Regions from separate parts of the Paenibacillus sp. BAC0078 genome, predicted to be linked through region 1. Evidence: predicted binding sites of a transcription regulator. Region 1 holds the regulator's gene; each other region holds the start of a gene.

Region 1 (5,160 bases):
ATGAGGGACTTCGGTTTCGCCAAGAATGGCTTCAACAGCTTTCCAAGCCTCTTGGAATTGGTTCCCGCTGTAATTCGTTCTATTGCTTGTCGGACTTGAGAGCGACATATCAAAAACTATAAATTCACCTTCCTCCTCAATCACTCTAAAGCTTACAGTGCGGTCTTTTTTCTGAATTCGTACTTCTTCCACTGTGCATCCTCCTCTTTATCTCTTAGGGAACAACTAACTTAGTCTTATCAAATCCTGAACGGAAAGGCAAGTTCATCCATTTAAAATCTATATAGGATGAACTTGAAAAATCATAAAGAGGGTAAAAGTATGGAGGGGAAGTTTGGAACTGGAGGAGCGTCAGCGTCCGCCTTTGTCTGCGAATTTCCACCGCGAAGAGCGGTACAAATCAAGAAATCTGCAGACGGGCAGCGGCCGGAAGTCCAAACATTCCCCGCAGTACGACCAGACCCCAACATGAAAATCTAAAGTTCATCTTATCTAGTTCATGTAAATTATTGCATAGCTAAATCTGACGTAATGTGACACAATGAAAGAAAATGCGAAAGGAGCTATCTGGTATGGAACAAGCTAATTCGACGCTGATTCTTGATTTGCTGGATGTTCATAATATCCGGGTGAATGTTGAAGACAAGCAAATGACTTTTGTCGAGGCTGTAGAGACTGAGGCGAGATCGCAAGGTGTTGAAGTGTCCGGAGCGCACAAAGTTGTTTTACCCGAAAACCATGGTTATTTGAAAGAGAGCATCGAAACAGCTTTGAAGCATATAGAAGAGAAGTAATGTGAAGGTCCACAGATCGTGGGGCTTTTTTCTTTGCGTTTTAATGAATCTTATATAGAGTGGCATGACCTTGCCGGAAGGGCTTCAACGCGGGCGGGGTCTTTTTTGTGATTTTACGCCAAAGATTGCGTTTACATATTGTTCCAAGCCGCTGTATACTATTTCTACAGAGTGGCAATAAGCTGACAATTAAGTATGAACCATATATAAGGAGGTAGCTTTTTGAAATCAACATATAAAGTCCTTTCCAGCGATGCGGATTTGTTTGCTGCAGCTCTCGCTCAGGTAAAGGTGTACGTGGTCCAATTAATGGAGGGCAAGCCGCATGTGATTGCAGACTATGCCGGCCCTGTGCAGAGATGGACTCCTGATGATGTATTGGTGGCCGGAATGTGCTACAGCCGTCAGGGGTTTGAATTTAGGGTAAGGTTGCCGCAGAAGTAATAAATAGTTTCTTCCCGGATATCGAAAATAGCTGCTGGAAAACAGTATTATTCTTTCCTGTTAATACAGGCAGACTCTGAATATATTGCATCTCTTATACTATCAAACGTAAAAGAGGTGTAATGATGACAGACCGTGAACGAATCCGCAGAGCGATTAATTTGCTTCGGACACAAAGGGCAATACTGCTGGAAAGACTTGAAGAAATCAACGAGAATTTACGGCGGGTACCGAATCCGAGCCGGGCTAGACGGGAGCTGCTGGCTGCGAGAGTCTCCATCCGGGAAGCATTGCGTTTGAACGCTGCTGCGATCAGACTTTTGCGTAGAGTGCTGCTGTAGACTGTAATGTTCAGGAATTGTGAAATGCCAAATGCTTGAGGTATTCTGCGGAGAAACGGACGCCGCCTCTTATAGAGAGGGCAGCCGTTTCTTCTTGTTGCGAAAATTACATATATGGAAGGTGAAGAGAGTGGAAGATGGACTACGGCAGCGTTTGGGATTAACACAGCAGCAGAAAGCAAGCGGAACACCATTGAACGAGACTCTGATTACGGATGCGGACGGTATAACTGTGCTGAACGTTTCCAGAGAGGATGTGGAACAAGGCCGGCTGGAGCGATATCTTCGGGAGTTCAAGAAATATGAGAAGAAGAGGCTTCGCGGAAAAATTTCGTTGATCTTCGACGGCTATGCGCAGGACCCTAGAGAGATTTATCAGATCCGGGAGATTACGAATTGGATAGATCGTCTGATGAAGAATATCCCCCATCTGTTTTACTTTTTGAGCCGGGAGAATTACAGCATGCGCATTGCTTTCTTTTGTTTATCGGAAGTGGTGGGCCGGGCGGGGCTGGAAGTATCTATTACGAAGGAGCAGGGCCGGCGGTTAATCGAAAAGGTTGCCAAAAGCGCGGTAGTCTACTCCAGAAAGCTTAAAGAGCCGGCGGAAGCGCAGTTTGCTCTTGCTGAGGGGATTTTGGAGGAGCTGGGGTACGATCAGACACTCGAATAGCTCATAGAAATGCCTCCGGAAAAAGCTTTGCAGGAGCGCGGTGGTTTTTCCTGGAGGCACAGATTAAGATGGCGTATTGTAATTATACGAAATTGAAGGCAGCGATTTGGTCGGCATACACGATAAGCTGCTTATATTCAATCTCAGTGCCGTAGCTGGAGAAAGGTCTTACAACCACATTATCCAGTACTACAAAGTTATAATTATAGTTCTTCTCAGGGTGCTCTGCGCCCAAGTAGGAAATGTACTCGTCCACGATGACGTCATCCATTAATGATTTCAGGTTAAATACATCCTCTTCTTGTCTGCTGTTATAGCCGGCCACATTTCCTTGAATGCTGCCAAAGCTGGTGAGGATGTTTACTCTGCGTTCCCCATGATCATTGTTCAGCAGGAGATTGGAGAGCTTCCCCAAAGCATCCACCTTAAAATCAATATGGGTTCTAATCTTTGAATTATTCAAACCAGGCACTTCCTTTCGAGAATTAATCTTCCAATGAACAAGATTCGACATATAGCCGCAAAATTCCTGTATGAATGTGAAAAAAACTGCTTGAACATGTAGAACACCACCGCCGGGCCGTTGAGTATCGCCTGACGCTGGTGTTCTTTGTGCTGGTTCAAGCTTATTCGCGTATGGTGACCCGGGTTCCGATAGGTACAATTGCTGCCAGGGAGAGAACGTCCTCGTTGTGCATGCGAATACAGCCGTGGGAGACCATTTTGCCGATAGAGGAGGGATCATTGGTTCCATGAATGCCGTAGTGCGGTTTGGAGAGCCCCATCCAGAAGGCACCGAAGGGTCCGCCGGGATTGGGTTGTTTGTTGATGATTGTGTATTCACCTGCCGGAGTAACGGTCAGCATTTTGCCGATGCCGACGGGGAACCCTCTGATCACGGTGTTGTCATCCAGCAGATACAGCATCCGCTGCGACAGATCAACGATAATACGGTAATTGGGCATGTTATCAGATCTCCTTTGCTATCATGATATGTGTGGAGTGAGATGATGTTCATAAAGGAAAAGACTGCTCTGCTTGGCAGCAGAACAGTCTTCGAAGGGGACTTGGAGATATCAATGGATGTCGCGGAAAAGTCCAATGACTCTGCCCAAAATGGTAACGCGGTTAAGGCGTAGCGGTTCATAAGCCGGGTTCTCCGGCTGCAGGCGAATATGATCACGTTCTTTGTAAAAGGTCTTGACTGTTGCTTCGTCTTCTTCGGTCATTGCGACAACGATATCACCGTTATCTGCTGTTTGCTGCTGGCGGACGATAACATAATCGCCGTTCATGATACCAGCGTCAACCATACTGTCACCGAGTACTGAAAGCATAAAAACTTTGTTGTCGCCTACATAATGGCTAGGCAGTGGAAAGTAATCCTCAATATTCTCTGTAGCTGTGATCGGCACCCCGGCGGTAACCTTGCCCACTACTGGAATACGGGTAACCGTCTGGACGAATTGGTGAACATTCTCGGAGTCCTCTTGGCCGAGCAGTTCAATCGCACGCGGTTTTGTAGGGTCGCGGCGGATAAGGCCTTTCTTCTCAAGGCGGTCCAGATGGCCATGTACAGTGGAACTGGAGGCCAGTCCAACCGCTTCACCGATTTCCCGGACGGACGGCGGATAACCCTTGCTGCGGACTTCGTTACGTATAAATTCCAGGATCGCCAGCTGACGACTCGAAATCTTTGACATCGGAATCAACCCCATATACTATGTTTGGGAAAATTATAACATAGAACCTCCGTTCGTACAAACATAAGTTCTAAAAAATATGGAAATAACGGCATCAAAAATTAAGGGAACAATTGTTCGAAAAGGGTATTGTGCAAAACACATGTTCGTGCTATATTATTTTCGAAAGTAAGAACAAGTGTTTGGAGGTCGGTAAATATGTTAAAGTACAGCACATACCGCAGCATCTACGACGAGGTTCGCGAAGTTCATACAGCGGATAACCATTCTGCTTCTATTCATAGACTCGATATTAAGGAGCTTATCCTAGCATTGTTTACAGCATGCAAGGGGTTATTCCGCCAAGACAATTTTGTGAAGCTGGCTTTGGTTCTTCTTTTAGTTGTTTCCGGGTTTACTGTGGTTGGAAATGTTTTTGCGGGATCGGTGTCATTATTGAAGCAGGAGAAACGGGTGGTTGTCGAACCCGGGGACACTCTTTGGAGCATTGCATTGAAGAACAAGCCTGCTAATATGAAAACTGCCGTATATATAGAAGGAATCAAACGGACAAGCGGGTTGGATAACAGCAGCATCAAGGCTGGTGACGTGCTTACATTACCGGTATATTAACTGAAATTCATACCTCATACTTCCATGCAGAGAGCTTTCAGGGAGCAGACCTTGACAAGCTCTTTTTCTCATGGCACAGTTAGAATGAATTTAAAGGGGAGGGGAACACATTGAACATTGATCAATTGGTCGCACGTATTAACGAATTGGCACGCAAGCAGAAGAGTGACGGCCTGAATGAAGAAGAGCTGGCGGAAAGAGCCAAGCTCCGTGAGATCTATCTGGGCAACATCCGCAACAACTTCCGTGCTCAGCTTGATAACATTGAAGTTGTCGATAATTAAGCGCATGAACAAGGCTACATGGCATCTATAGACTGTGCCTGTTCCTTTTCATAGATATTACAGGATGACTAGGGGGAACTTACATGGCCCGTTCTTGGGAAAGAATGGTTCAACGCAACACACAGCAGCTTAACAAGCAGCGCAAGAAGCAGGGGAAAGAGTCCATTTATGCTTCAACCAGCTCTGCCGCTGCAAAGGGCAGTGATATTTTTAAAGGCCGCAACATTGTGTTTCCTGTAGTTTTGCTGCTGCTTGGGATTATGTTCTGGGTAGTTGGCTCAATAGACGAGGCCAGGGGGAGCGGTATAC
Region 2 (5,160 bases), on a different contig from region 1:
CTGGATAGCGGTCGCTTGGAAAGTCAAGCTGAACCACGTCAGAGCTTCCTGTGGACGGCTGCCCGGTAGGTGACGGTCCTTTCTCTTCGAACCAGTAAGTGGCTGCCAAGAGCAGTGCGGCGATGATGAGACTTGGGATAACTTTTTGTGCTTTCACTCTGCTCCTCCTAATTTTTGGTGTAGCCTATGCTTCAGTGAGCGTAGATTTAACCAGTATAGCTCAAAAATAGCCCATTAAGAAGCGCTATGTCAGATAACTGACCATTACATACATAGTCTAAGTAGCGGCTTCTTTTTCGTACTGAATATTTATTACAATTGTATGACTGTTCGCCGTGCTATTGTCCCGAATATCCCCATACTATGAAGAAAATAATTATGGGGTGGTGAGTACATGGAACAGCGCATCCTGCGCGATTTGCTTGACTCCGCATCACGTCTGGTAGGCGATGTGCAGTGGCAGACGGCATTCCGGAATGTGCAGATGGCTCCGGCAGATGCTGCGCTTGCGCCTGCGGCATTGAAGCTGCTGAAGACGTTGTACCGCCTGCAGGGACAAGGCATCATCAGCGGGCAGCATGATTATCTGGAGAGCCCGGATGATTTTAGCGGCCAGTTGAAAACGGTCAGCGGCCAATATGCCGCGCTTCACGGCTATGAACTGGGCGCAATAGAGAATCAGACGGCGGCTCAGATTGACAGCCAACGGCAGGCCGTGGTGGACAGCGCAATCCGCTGGCATAAGGCGGGAGGCATTGTGACGATGAGCTACCATGAGAGTTTACCGGGCACAGCCCCGTTGTGGTCGAACGTCCAGATGAGCCTTAGCGAAGCGGATTTTGCCAAATATATTACACCCGGCACTGCCCAGTATAACGCGCTGATCTCGGACTTGGACAAAGCCGCCGTATATTTGAAAAAACTGAGCGATGCAGGTGTGCCGGTGCTCTGGCGTCCGTATCATGAGATGAACGGCGGCTGGTTCTGGTGGGGCCAAAAAAGCTCGTACAGCCGGCTGTGGAGACTGATGCTCGAGCGGTTCACTGTCTATCACCAGCTGCACAATCTGCTGTGGGTATGGAGTCCCAATGCCAAAAATGAGTGGTGCGATGAGCCGGCAGGCTATTATCCGGGCAGCGGGAGCGTGGATGTGCTGGCGCTGGATATTTATGACGCAGATTTCAAAGCCAGCCACCATAACGGCCTATGGAAGCTCGGGTGCGGGAAGCTGATCGCCATCGGGGAAAATGCAGAGCTTCCAGCTCCGACCGTGCTGGCCAAAACTCAGAATAAATGGTCTTACCAGATGAGCTGGGGCAAGCTGCTGTTTGAGAAGAACAGCAATGCGGTGATCAAAGCATATATGAATGATTCCTTTGTGTTCACCAGAGATGAATATAAGCTAAAGGCGGCGCAGTATGCCTCTTTGCCTGATGCCGCACCCATGCCGGGCCTGTTCGGGCAATATTACAACAATGCTTCGCTTAGCGGCACACCGGCGCTTACACGCACTGACGAAAATATTAACTTCATTTGGAAGCAGGCGGCTCCTGATCCCGCTATCTCCGCAGACTTATTCTCGGTGCGCTGGAGTGGCAGGCTGAGTGCAGCCTATACTGAGGGCTATACGATTTATACCTCTTCGGATGATGGCATCCGGGTATGGATTGATGATGTGCTGGTGATTGACAGCTGGATCAAGCAGAGCGGACAGGAACGGAAGGGCAGTGTGAATCTGATCGCCGGTAAGCTGCATGAGCTGAAGGTGGAGTATTACGAGAACCAGGGGGATGCGCGGGCGGTACTGATGTGGGAAAGCCCCAGCCAGGTCAAAAGCGTAATTCCGGCCGGGGCGTTTTTTCTTCCCTGAAAAGGGAAGTCCAGCATAACGCTAAATCTGCTCGCGGTAGCTGATATTGTTGGCGATTTTCTCATCGCGCACCGCTTTGCGCAGGATGTCCTTCACCGTCTGAGCCTTGCGGATTTTGCGGAAAAGAAGCTGCGGCGACGAAGCGTCATCCGAGAATACTGTCAGTGTTCCAATGCCAAGGATGCGGTCCGGTATGGACTGCTCCACGGAAAAATCATTCACCCGCAGCAGCTCGATTTCCTCGATGTCCTTCCCGATCAGCCCGGACTTAACCATAATCCGCTGGCTGGTGATGGTATACGTAGTTGTATTCAGGCGTACGATGCCTTTGAGACGATCGGAGATGCCCGCCGGCTTACCCTGCCACAGCTCAACTTCAGGGCCGGAGCCAGAGCCGGAGCCAGAGCCGGGGGCTGCTCCTGCCCTAGTAGGGTGTGCCGGGGCTGCGGCAGCATCTCCGGTGTTTGCGCCGCATTCTCCGCAAAATTTGGCGCCTTGCTTGTATTCCGCACCACAGTTTGTGCAATAAGGCATAAGGAATCTTCCTCTCTTATTTCAGGCTGAAATCATTATATCTCTTGTTGAATACGCTTAAACGCAGAAATATGTTTCATTTGAGCTCTTTTTACATAATTTTTATTTGCACTTTGCTTATCCCGCCATTATTCTGTTAAATGGAGGGATATTAATTATGAGAAAAGCTTTACTGGCAGCGTTACTAATGGCGTTTGTGGTTCTCAGCGCCTGCGGCAATAATAGTTCGGCGCCTGCTACCCATGAACAGGTACAGGAGACCGTACAGAACTTCTACAATGAGATGACGAAATTCGATGAAATGGGCAAATCTTCATTGGAGGCGTTCAACACGACCTTAACCTCGTATTCGACAGGAAAAGCGACGGACAAGGAGATGGAGAAGGCTGTAGATGAGTTCCAGGACACAGCTTCCGACCTTGCCGGTGATGTCAAGGATGTGAAGATTTCCAATAATCTGCCCGAGAACATCCAAAAGCTGTTAAGTGATTCGATCATCGCTTTCCAGAGCGCCTATTCGATTAAGGAGAAAGCTTCGAAAAGCGCTGTTTCTCCCGATGTTACCGCAGAAGAGTTCAACGATATGAACAAGCAGGCAGATGTGGCAATGCTGTACGGCATCTCCAAGCTGAACGAAGCGAGAGTCGCGGCGGGGCTGATCGAAGCGGAGAGCAGTACGGACGCACAGACACTGAGCGGTACGGGAACTGTCACGGGAGCCGCCACAGACACTAAGGCGAACAAAGAATCCACAACCAATACCAAGTCCGACACAAGGACTACGGTAACTGACGTGAAGTAAGAATACAATAAGAGTTAGCCATTTTCTATCCTGGTCATGGGACAGGCCGGCAAAAAGGCGCTGCACAGCATAAACTGTGAGCGTCTTTTTGTTGTCTTTTGGAGTGCTGCAGCCCCGGCATAGTCTGCTTGTCCGATTTTTGCTGCCATATATTTAGGATTGCCTAACCATCAGTATTGCGTATATAATACAAACATATGTTCGTTGATGGAATAGAAGGAGGAACGGCAATGGGCAAGAAGCTGGAAGGAAACGGCCAGTGGGTGAGCAGCCGGATGAGTGAGGAACGGGAGAGCCTGCGCCGCATCAAGCCGATACTGGATAAGGAGAAGCTCGAGGAGATTGAGTGTACGCTGGCTTTATCGCTGCGGAGCCATGTCCGGGTAACGGTGGTTCTGTTCGATTCTGCTGAGAATACACTGCAAAGCGGCTTTGTGACTTCCATTCACACCCACTCGCGTGAATTCAAGCTGCAGTGGGCGGAGGAATGGAAATGGATTAACGTGGATGACATTGTCGAGGCTTACATCGTGTGAAGCAGAACGGCTGCGGCAATATAATCATCATTCTCCATAGGAGGTAGTGGTTGTTTTCTCATATGCTATTAAGGTAACCGCCTTATTACCGTTCATCCGGGCAAGTTCTGCTTCGGCCTGGCGGATGATTTCCACTGCGTCCTCCTGATCGCCAAACGCTGCCACTTTGTAGCTGTCGCTGTGAATGTCCATTGGGTCTTCCCACCTTTCGCAATTATATTGGCCTTTTTATGCGGAAATCATCCAGAAATTCGGCAATATGTGGTATGATTTGGATAACGCTGCGAGAGGAGTGGAAGCTTATGATGATAGATCCAAGGCCCCCTCTGGACGGGGCAATGGAAGAAGCCATGAAGCTGAAGCATCAGGAAAAGGAGCAAAAGCTGCTGAACAAGGAGATGCCGCGTTTTTTTAGAGAAGTGGCCGATTTGTTGATTGCGGTTGCGATCATTGGGCTGATCATCTATTCGACCAGATGGTGGTAAACGTCCACCTTATAATATGTAAGCTGCTAAGGCCTCGGAGTGCTCGGGGTCTTTTCTTTTGGCAAATAAGGGAACAGCGTACAAGCAATTGGGGAAGCAAGGCATTAACTATACCAGGAGGTGATGAGATGCTGACTTTAGATCAGGTGACACAAAAATCGGCAACCCGGCTCGTCGGTCTTCATCCTGTCCTGCTGGCGGCCGCGAATGTCTTGATTGAGCGAAGCTACGCCAGGGGGATTCCAATCGTCATTACCGCAGGTATGCGGAGCTTTGCCGAACAGAATGCGCTGTACGCACAGGGAAGAACGAAGAAGGGCGATATTGTAACTAACGCGCGGGGAGGCAGCAGCTACCATAATTACGGCCTGGCGATTGATTTTGCGCTGCTGCTGCCGGACGGCCAAAGCGTCTCCTGGGATATGAAAAGGGACGGGGACGGCGATAAGCTGGCAGATTGGCAGGAGGTGGTGCAGGAAGCGAAAAAGCTGGGGCTCGAATGGGGCGGCGACTGGACTTCTTTTCAGGATTATTCGCATTTGCAGATGGCTTTTGGACTGACCACCGCCCAGTTAAAAGCAGGCCAGCGTCCAAGCGCTGAGCAGGTGAAGATGGCCATGAGCCGGATCAACGGAGGTGACGATCAAGTGAATAAGGATGTGGAAATTACGGTCAACCTGAACGGGGCGAAGCTCACAGTTGGGGTACTGGATAATGGAACCACCTATGTCCCGGTACGGGCATTGGCAGAAGCGCTTGGCGCCAAGGTGGCTTATGATCCTGTGAGCAAGACGGTGAATGTGGTGACTCAATAAATTTGTCTGCATAGTAAATGCACCGCAGGGGAAAATTATCAGCGAAAAATACAAAAAGGAGGCATACCATCTTGAACAAGCTGATCACCAGCCTTACCTGCGGTACAATACTGTCCAT
Region 3 (5,160 bases), on a different contig from region 1:
GTTTATCATGGTGGGGCACTGGAATTCATGGTTTGACGGGATCTTATATATGTCCAATACGAACAAGTATCCACTCGCTTCCTTTTTGCAGACGGTAGTTGTCCAGAGCAATGCCCAGAGCATGGCCATGAGCCAGTCAGAGGCGGCGGCGATGTCGGAGCAAAGCATAAAGGCCGCACAAATCTTCATCAGCACACTGCCGATTATTCTGGTGTACCCCTTCCTGCAGAGATATTTTGTCAAAGGGATTGTGCTGGGAGCCGTGAAGGAATAACCAAATTACTTAATAGAATAGGGGCCTAATTTATGAAAAAGACAGGGATAACGCTCTCCGCTTTACTGCTGATGACAGGACTGCTTGCAGGCTGTTCTTCGGACAATAAAGGGTCGAATTCGGCAGCCGAGGCAACGCTTAAGGACGGCAAATATGATCCGCCGATCAAGATCACCATCGCGAAGCAACTGGACGAAAATGCCGGCAAATATATCAATGGCGAAAGCCTGAACGATAATGTGCTGACCCGCTGGGGGACCAAGAATCTCGGGATCACTGTTGAAACGACGCTGCTGGGCGGTGATGCGGCTCAGTATAACACCAAGCTGCGGCTCGCGCTTACCGGCTCCGAGAAGCTCCCGGATGTTCTGCCTGTGTATGATACTTCGCTGGAGAATGATTTGATTCAATCAGGACTGGTCAAGGACATCACTGAAGACATCAAGAAATATATGCCGGACCGGTTAAAAGAAATCTATAAGCAGTATCCAACCACGTTCAATCCGGTGATCCAGGACGGCAAGGTGTACGGCATGGCGATTTCCCCCAACCTGACCGAAGGTGAAGTGATGCTGATCCGCCAGGATTGGCTGGATAAATTGAAGCTGAAAGCTCCAACGACCATTGATGAATTTGAAAAGGTAATTGCCGCCTTCACGAATGATGATCCGGACGGAAACGGTAAACAGGATACCTACGGGTTTGATTTCTCCGGTAAAGATTCATACAACACAGGTTGGGTCAGCGACCCGGTTATGATCTTCAGCGCATTTACAGGTAAGAATCTTCCGGGCTCATGGCATGAAGAGAACGGCAAACTTACCTACGGGTCGGTGGCGGAAGGCAATAAGGAAGCGCTGGCCAAACTCCGCGACTGGTATTCGAAGGGTTATTTGAATAAAGAATTGGCGACTCAGGGCGCTTGGGATGCTCTCGCTGACTTTACCGAAGGCAAAGCTGGGATTATTATTGGCCGTCCTTGGCTGTATGGCAGCGTGAAAGACGTTGAAGCCAATGTTAAGGGTGCGAAAATCAGCGCTTATCCAACGATCAATGGGGTTAGCGGAGACAAGACTTATCAATCGGGTCAATTGAATGACGGTGTGTTCATGTTCAATAAAGACTTCAATAATATGGAAGCGTTCTTCCTCTATTATGACAAGCTGTACGATGCCGCCTTTGGTACCGGGGACTTCAAATACGGTTATGCTCAAGGCTATGACTATGACATTGTGGACGGCAAGGTTACCTTTGACTCCAAGAAATTCAACACGCCTCTGGATGCTGTCCAAGGGGTAGGGAAGATGGCATTCACCAAAAATACGCCTAGTGTCGATGGTCCCGGGAAATCCTTCGATGAGCTTGCGAATGGCGCCAAGGCGGATACCGGAGTGCTGATGAGATCGGATGCACTGGATCAGACGATGAAGGACGGTTATGTGATTTCTTATAAGAACAGTGAGTCCCTGCTGCCAAGCGCGTTCAACGGTCCGCCAACCAAGACGATGCAAAGCTCATGGGAGCAGCTTACGACGATGGAAAAGGAAACCTTCACCAAGATTATCTACAGCAAGGAGCCGCTCAGCGCTTATGATGATTTTGTAAAACAATGGAACGAAAAAGGCGGTACCCAAATTACGGAAGAGGTCAACGCATGGTATGAAAACGCCAGCAAAGTTGATGTAATGTCCAATATGGGCTTGAAGTAAGCGGCATAGAAAATAACAGCGCGGCGCTGGCAGGTTGTCCCTTCTGGGAATGATCTGCCGGCGTTTTTTAATGCTTTTGTAAAGATATGGACTGTAAGTTTCTTGAATTTTGTGGCAAACGCACGTTCCGGTTATTGTTAGTATGCTATAATAATGGGACGAAGAAATGCAGAGCTACGGAAGGAGCTTGTCGTTATGCCGGTAACCTTGTTAACAGGCCGCTCGGGCAGCGGAAAGACTACGAAAATATGGAGAGAAGTAACCTCCGCTCTGGAGCAGGGGCCGCTGGGCGCGCCGATTATTGTGCTTGTTCCGGAGCAAGGCTCCTTTGGAGCGGAGCGGGGACTGCTGACAGCGGGGAAGGTGCGGGGAAGCGTCCGGGCACAGACGCTCAGCTTCTCGCGGCTTGCGTACCGGGTACGGCAGGAAACCGGAGGCAGTGCCAGTCTGCCCATTTCCGAGGAAGGCAAGAAGATGCTTATTTACAAAATCATCAGCCGCCGCAAGGAGGAACTGAAGCTCTTTGGCGCTTCGAGCGACAGACCTGGCTTTGTGGAGCGGCTGAGCCAGCTGCACACGGAGCTGAAGCGCTGCTGCCTGGGAGCAGCCGATCTGGAGGAGCAGTTGTCAAGGATGCGGGACTCCACCCTAAGAAGCCCGATTCTTGCCAGCAAGCTGGATGATCTGCATCTGGTGTTCAGCGAGCTGGAGCAGGAAATGTCCCGGCTGTACATTGACGAGGAAGACCGGCTGAATGAGCTGGCTGAGCATATAAAGGAATCCACATACATACGCGGAGCGGAGATTTGGGTGGATGGTTTTCATGGCTTTACTCCCCAGGAGTTTATCGTGCTCCGCGAGCTGATGCAGTATGCCTCCAGTGTGACGATAGCGCTGACCCTGGACCGCATTTATCCTTCGGGGATGCAGCCGCATGAGCTGGATCTGTTTCATCCTGCGGCTGTAACCTACATCAAGCTGCGTGGAATGGCCGAGGAGATGGGCCTGACGGTATGGGACGAGCAGCTCGCTCCGCCGGTGCTGCCGCGGTTTTCCGGAAGTCCGGTTCTCGCCCATTTGGAGCGGGGCTTTGGCCGCCGGAACCGCTGGAGCGGCGAGGCTGCAGAGGCTGCGGGTGCCATTACCCTCACTGCCGCAGCTTCTCGCCGGGCCGAGGTTGAAGGAAGCCTGCGGGAGATGATCCGGCTGGTTCGCGACGAAGGGGCGCAGTATGGCGAAATGGCTGTGTTTATGCGAAATATTGCCGATTATGAACAGCTTGTGGTTCCGCTGTTCCAGGACTATGGCGTCCCCTTCTTCCTTGACCAGAAGATGAATGAGCTGCATCACCCGCTGGTAGAATTTATCCGCTCTGCCATGGATGTGGTCCGCCGCCGCTGGCGTTATGAGGATGTGTTCCGCTGTGTGAAGACCGAGCTGCTGCTTCCGTTTGACCATAGCGTGACCCGTGAGGATATGGACGAGCTGGAGAACTATGTGCTGGCCTGCGGCATTCAGGGCTACCGCTGGACGGATGGACGTTCCTGGAAGGGAATTCCCAGCCTTTCGCTGGAAGGCGAGAGAGCTGTGGACGAAGCGCAACTGGCGAGAATGGAGGCCTGCCGGGCGATTATTACAGGCCCGTTGCAAGCCTTTGAGAAGCAGGTTAAGAAAAGCCGCAGCGGCCTGGATCTATGTAAAGCAGTATATGCCCTGCTGCAGGATACGGATGCGGCGCGCAAGCTGGAGCGGATGGGTGTGGAGGCATTAGAGGCTGGACGGCCTGAGTCGGCCCGCGAGCACAGTCAGCTCTGGGGAGCGGTGCTGGGGCTGCTGGATCAGATTGCCGAGATGATGGGCAACGAAAGAATGGAATTTGATGTTTTCGCCGGGGTACTGGAGACGGGGCTGGCTGAGCTGAAAATGGGGCTGGTTCCGCCTGCGCTGGACCAGGTGCTGGTCGGCAGTATGGACCGGACCCGGGTTTCGGGTGTGAAGTACGCCTTTTTGCTGGGGTTCAATGAAGGTGTCGTTCCCGCGCAGTTCAAGGATGACGGCATTCTCTCGGAAGGGGAGCGATTGCTGCTGGAGAATGCCGGAATGGAGCTTGCTTCGGGTTCATCCCGTAAGCTGCTGGACGAGCGTTTTCTGATTTACAATGCGCTCACTGCGGCAAGCGGCAAGCTCTGGGTAAGCTACGCTACTGCGGATGAAGAGGGCAAGGCCCTGCTGCCATCCGAGATTATTCGTAACTTGCAAGTGATGTTTCCGGGAGCGCTCAAGGAGCAGTTTGTTTCCGGGTTCCCTGCGGCTGGAGCGGCTGAGGAAGCCGGGATGGCCGAAGCGCTGCATATGAGCTTTGTCGGAGCGCCGGAGCAGACGCTGCGGATGCTGATTATGCAGCTTCGGCAGTGGCGCCAGGGCGCCCAGATTCCTGAATTGTGGTGGGATGTCTACAACTGGTTTATTGCGAGCAAGGAGTATGGACCGCAGTTGGAACGGCTGCTCGGCTCCCTGTTCTACCGCAATGAAGGAATCCGGCTGAAACGGGAGACCAGCCTGCGGCTTTACGGCGGAACCACGCTGCGCGGCAGCGTGTCCCGCATGGAGAAGTTCGCCGCTTGCTCCTTCTCGCATTTTGCTTCCTATGGCCTGAGATTGAGAGAGCGCCAGCTATACAAGCTGCAGGCGCCGGATATTGGGCAGCTGTTCCACGCCGCCCTCAGTGATATGGCGCAGCGGCTGCAGAAGCAGGGCCGCGGCTGGGGCAGTCTGACGGCGGAGGAATGCCGCCGTGAGGCGGGTGAGACCGTGGACAAGCTCTCGCCGCTCCTGCAGGGCGAAATCCTGATGAGCAGCAAGCGCTACGGCTATATCTCGCGCAAGCTCAAGAGCATCGTCAGCCGCGCCTCCGTCATTTTGGGCGAGCATGCCAGACGGGGCAGCTTTGAGCCGGTAGGGCTGGAGCTGGATTTTGGTCCCGGCAAGGACCTGCCGCCGCTGAGAATTACTCTGCCGAACGGTTGTGTCATGGAAGTGGTGGGCCGGATTGACCGGGTGGATATGGCTGAAGGCGAGCAGGGCATCCTGCTGCGCGTTATTGACTATAAATCAAGCCAGAAGGATCTCAAGCTGCATGAGGTCTATTACGGGTTGTCGCTGCAAATGCTGACCTAC

The links. Region 1 encodes LexA, which represses DNA repair genes until DNA is damaged. Its sites were predicted from a motif close to CGAACATATGTTCG; they were not measured.
Region 2: the regulator LexA is predicted to act here: its motif matches at 3,397-3,410, upstream of ACX1DY_RS07785 (YolD-like family protein).
Region 3: the regulator LexA is predicted to act here: its motif matches at 2,099-2,112, upstream of addB (helicase-exonuclease AddAB subunit AddB).

Annotation. Positions count from the first base shown of each region.
Region 1 covers NZ_JBTLRW010000001.1:344,224-349,383, reverse strand. The annotation lists gene ACX1DY_RS01580 (hypothetical protein) at 1-192, opposite strand, end outside; gene ACX1DY_RS01575 (hypothetical protein) at 335-472, shown strand; gene ACX1DY_RS01570 (hypothetical protein) at 573-794, shown strand; gene ACX1DY_RS01565 (hypothetical protein) at 1,017-1,238, shown strand; gene ACX1DY_RS01560 (hypothetical protein) at 1,364-1,579, shown strand; gene ACX1DY_RS01555 (hypothetical protein) at 1,710-2,252, shown strand; gene ACX1DY_RS01550 (hypothetical protein) at 2,335-2,715, opposite strand; gene ACX1DY_RS01545 (L,D-transpeptidase) at 2,879-3,217, opposite strand; gene lexA (transcriptional repressor LexA) at 3,329-3,955, opposite strand; gene ACX1DY_RS01535 (LysM peptidoglycan-binding domain-containing protein) at 4,154-4,567, shown strand; gene ACX1DY_RS01530 (DUF896 domain-containing protein) at 4,678-4,851, shown strand; gene ACX1DY_RS01525 (hypothetical protein) at 4,935-5,160, shown strand, end outside.
Region 2 covers NZ_JBTLRW010000003.1:198,823-203,982, reverse strand. The annotation lists gene ACX1DY_RS07805 (NucA/NucB deoxyribonuclease domain-containing protein) at 1-157, opposite strand, end outside; gene ACX1DY_RS07800 (glycosyl hydrolase) at 395-1,870, shown strand; gene ACX1DY_RS07795 (zinc ribbon domain-containing protein) at 1,892-2,404, opposite strand; gene ACX1DY_RS07790 (hypothetical protein) at 2,562-3,206, shown strand; gene ACX1DY_RS07785 (YolD-like family protein) at 3,437-3,742, shown strand; gene ACX1DY_RS07780 (hypothetical protein) at 3,770-3,934, opposite strand; gene ACX1DY_RS07775 (hypothetical protein) at 4,045-4,227, shown strand; gene ACX1DY_RS07770 (M15 family metallopeptidase) at 4,356-5,042, shown strand; gene ACX1DY_RS07765 (WGxxGxxG family protein) at 5,114-5,160, shown strand, end outside.
Region 3 covers NZ_JBTLRW010000003.1:325,765-330,924, reverse strand. The annotation lists gene ACX1DY_RS08380 (carbohydrate ABC transporter permease) at 1-274, shown strand, start outside; gene ACX1DY_RS08375 (type 2 periplasmic-binding domain-containing protein) at 307-1,983, shown strand; gene addB (helicase-exonuclease AddAB subunit AddB) at 2,179-5,160, shown strand, end outside.